Regions from separate parts of the Alteromonas lipotrueae genome, predicted to be linked through region 2. Evidence: predicted binding sites of a transcription regulator. Region 2 holds the regulator's gene; the other holds the start of a gene.

Region 1 (2,207 bases), on a different contig from region 2:
CAGCAGGTGCTTCTTCTACTTTCACTGTTTTAGGTAAAAGTAGCTCTGCGCGAATTTGTTTTTCAATCTCATCGGCAATAGCTGGGTTTTCTTTTAAGAACTTCATTACGTTCGCTTTACCCTGACCGATACGATCACCTTTGTAGCTGTACCAAGCACCGGCCTTATCAACCAATTTCTGCTTAACACCTAAGTCGATAAGCTCAGCTTCTTTACTAATACCTTCGCCGTAGCGAATCATGAATTCAGCTTGCTTAAATGGCGGTGCTACTTTATTTTTCACTACTTTAACGCGAGTTTCGTTACCTACTACCTCATCGCCTTCTTTGACCGCACCGATACGGCGGATATCTAAACGTACTGAAGAGTAGAACTTAAGTGCGTTACCACCGGTTGTTGTTTCTGGGCTTCCGAACATTACACCAATTTTCATACGAATTTGGTTAATGAAGATACACAAGGTATTTGAACGCTTGATGTTACCGGTAAGTTTACGCAATGCTTGCGACATTAATCGCGCTTGCAAACCAACGTGTGAGTCACCCATGTCGCCTTCAATTTCCGCTTTTGGCGTAAGGGCAGCAACCGAGTCAACAATAACGACATCAACACCGCCAGAACGAACCAGCATGTCACAAATTTCAAGCGCTTGTTCACCCGTATCAGGCTGAGAAACTAAAAGCTCATCGATGTTTACACCTAGCTTCGACGCGTAAATTGGATCAAGTGCGTGCTCAGCATCTACGAAGGCACAAGTTTTACCATTCTTTTGAGCCTCTGCAATTACCTGCAAGGTAAGTGTAGTTTTACCCGAGGCTTCAGGTCCGTAAATTTCTACCACACGACCACATGGCAAACCGCCTATGCCCAAAGCGATATCAATGGTGAGTGAACCAGTAGAGATAGCCTCAATGTCCATCGCTTGGTTGTCGCCTAAACGCATAATAGCGCCTTTACCGAACTGCTTTTCAATTTGCCCAAGTGCGGCACTTAAAGCTTTAGATCTATTACTGTCCACGTCAATATCCTCTAGGATTAGCGGTTAAATTCTTTAGTTGGTGATGTCTTTGTTGAAGCTGCCTTTGCTATTTATACTAACTATCTTTACTAACAGTATTACTCATCCATACAGCTAGCATTCATTGCATCAACATTTGCTTACCGACACCTTACCAAGTGTTGCGTGCATTCTATACTGTACAAGCATACAGTTTCAACCTGAGTTTTCATTTTATTTTGCTTGTTGGGTTCTTATTAGTAGCATCTTAGATGATCGTCTGTTCAATCAGCCAACATCGCCAATAGGTGGGTAATCGCAAATTCTATTGCATGCAGACGAACAGTCTCGCGGTCTCCAGCAAAAACCTGCTTAATCGTTTCTGATTTAGCACCACAGATAAACCCAAACCAAACAGTACCCACAGGCTTTTCTTCGCTGCCGCCACCTGGGCCTGCAATACCGCTTACGGTTACCACGACATTCGCGTCGCTCTTGTGCTTAACGCCCGCCGCCATCTCTTCAACGGTCTGCATCGACACCGCACCATGCGCATTTAGAGTTTCTGGCTTTACAGCTAATTCAAGTATTTTTGCGTCGTTTGAATACGTCACCCAACTTTGATTAAACCAATCCGAACTGCCAGCGATACTGGTAAAAGCGAACGCAACGCCGCCTCCGGTGCAAGATTCTGCGCTTGAAACTGTCCAGCCTTTACGGCGAAGCGCATTACCCAGCGCCGTCACCATCTCTGTTATATTGTCAGATACCATGAATGTCCTTTATCGCTATCGGCGCTATTATCAACTTCGGCCGTTGAAGCATTAATTTGAAGCATTAGGCTGTGCCGATGTACTCATTGATGAGAGCCATCAATCTACTAAAGAGTTCAGGAAATGGTTGAAAATTCCATACTCGTATCAATAATACACAGCAAATACGAAAAGCGATTATTTTAGCACCCCTGCTCTTTTAATCACTCTTCTGTTAATAATTCTTCTGTTAATATAACAAATTGAGTTATCCCAAGTAGCAGCAATAAAAAAGCACGAGGCATTTTTTGGAATCACACACTCCTATGATGCGCCAGTATTTAACGATAAAGGCGCAGCACCCTAACATTCTTATGTTTTACCGTATGGGCGACTTTTACGAGTTGTTTTTCGATGATGCCAAGAAAGCCGCAGAACTACTTGATATATCATTAACC
Region 2 (2,207 bases):
CGGCGCAAATTTATGGAAGAGCCTTCGCCCGTTGCTGCATCAGCAAACAGTAGTGGCGAGGTAAGCAAAAGTGGAAGCCCGTAAAGCCACTTTGTCGCTTGTGTCGCCGCTTGTGTCGTTACTCGTTTCACTCAACACCTCCGTTATAACAGAAGCATTAACGCATTAGATGCGCTGCGCTTCTGGCAACTGATACTCGAAATCCAACTTTTAACTTAACTGCCTAGCTTTAGTTGTAAAACAAAGTTACAGCTATTGTTATTATTTTGTTAAATACAGTATAAGAATTGCTCAATAAAACGCACAAGTCTAGTCTTTTCTAAGAAAAAACAATTGCAGCGTTTAATTTTTAATCAACGCGGTATGACAGAGAAGTGAATGACGTCACAGCGCATGGACGTTACACGGGTATTTAGCGAGCCCGTTTGAAACGCTCATTTTGAACGAGATGGGCGAATAGAAGTTGGCAATAAGTTTCTTATAATCAAAAGGTAGTTACGCACTTATGATTGTTTTTCAAACAAAACAGATGACTAAAATAGCGCTAGTTAGCACTAAAAAAGGTGACATAAATAGGAGAAAATATGCGGGAGCGGTATCTGGTGGCTTTTGAGGGATTTCTTAGACTTAAATACGATTATTGTGTAAGCAAGGTATGGTAAACATACAAAAAAGCGGCCTATAAGCCGCTTTCTTTACTAAATAGCTAAAAGGTTACATCCAATCAGCATTTCGAATAACACCAACGGCAATCCCTTCAATGGAAAAAGGCTCTGACGCTAAGTCGACTTTAATCGGTGAAAACTCGTCATTTTCGGCATGAAGCAATACTTCGCGGCCACGCTTTTCAAGGCGTTTAACAGTAACGTCCTCATCGACACGTGCTACTACCACCTGCCCATTATGGACATCCGTCGTGCGGTGCACGGCTAACAAGTCACCATCAAGTATACCAATGTCTTTCATACTCATACCGCTTACACGAAGTAAGAAGTCGGCGTGAGGCTGAAACAGGGCAGGGTCGACCTTATAATGAGACTCTATATGCTCTTGCGCTAGAATAGGCTCGCCCGCAGCCACTCGGCCAATAAGAGGAAGGCCTTCTTCTTCAGGGGCTTCATCTTCAAGAGGAATATTAAGTTTAATACCACGAGAAGTGCCTGGAAGGATTTCGATGACGCCTTTACGGGCCAACGCTTTTAAATGTTCTTCAGCGGCATTCGCAGAACGAAAACCTAAATGACGGGCAATTTCTGCACGGGTAGGCGGCATGCCAGTTTCGAGCATCGTTGTTTTTATAAGCTCGAGAACTTCTGTTTGTCTTGCTGTGAGTGGGCGCATAAAAGACCTGTCTGTCTATACAGTTCCTGTAAGTATATACACCTAAAAGGAAATGACAAGCACTAAGCGTTGCAAAGCATGTTTTTTACTCAGGCCAAATCACAACAAAAAAGCGACCATTAAAGGCCGCTTTATCTATCACTACTATTCAGCGTGACTAAAATTTATATTGCAAACTCACGCGAGCATTAAGCGGCTCGCCGGTGGCAATATTGTTGTCGTTATGTGCTGATGGGAAATAGTCTTCGTCGAATACGTTTTCCACATTTAGCTGAATTTTAATGTCTTCGCTGTAATCGTAATACACTGCAGCGTCTACGCGAACAAAATCAGGTAGTTCGACGGTATTGTTTAAAGACGCGTACTGCTCAGATTGATAAATCACGCCTAATGCAACACGCCATTTATCGTTTACTTCATATTGGTTCCATAACGTCAGCATGTGTTCTGGTAGCTGTGCTAAATCACGGTTCGCCAATGCGCCATCTACAATGCGGCCCATTTCTTCGCCATCAAGGTTGCTATACCCAGCATTTATTACCCAACGCTCTGAAAGCTTGCCCACCACCTGCACTTCAAAACCTTTGGTTTCGGTGCCGGTTAAAATAGACGCTTCTGGATTGTTAGGATCTTGCGCTGTGCCATTTTCACGTTCAACTTCAAATGCCGCTGCTGTTACGCTAAGTGAGTCAGAGAAATTCCACTTTACGCCAATTTCTTTATTTTCAAATTCTTCAGCTTCCAGCGCTTGGCTTGTAAGCGACAGAGAAAGGAATTGGTCACCTGAACGAGGTAAAAACGATTTGCTGTAACTGGCATAAATCGAAACAGATTCCGCTGGCTTGTAAATTAGGCCAACACGGGGT

Evidence for each region. The regulator LexA, encoded in region 2, represses DNA repair genes until DNA is damaged. The targets are predictions, from matches to a motif close to TACTGTATNNNNATACAGTA.
Region 1: the regulator LexA is predicted to act here: its motif matches at 1,194-1,213, upstream of recA (recombinase RecA).

The regions. Positions count from the first base shown of each region.
Region 1 covers NZ_JAESDJ010000001.1:394,127-396,333, reverse strand. Annotated here, with positions in the region: gene recA (recombinase RecA) at 1-1,018, opposite strand, end outside; gene KYS23_RS01595 (CinA family protein) at 1,282-1,770, opposite strand; gene mutS (DNA mismatch repair protein MutS) at 2,076-2,207, shown strand, end outside.
Region 2 covers NZ_JAESDJ010000009.1:75,856-78,062, reverse strand. Annotated here, with positions in the region: gene coxB (cytochrome c oxidase subunit II) at 1-131, opposite strand, end outside; gene lexA (transcriptional repressor LexA) at 715-1,341, opposite strand; gene KYS23_RS13470 (TonB-dependent receptor) at 1,499-2,207, opposite strand, start outside.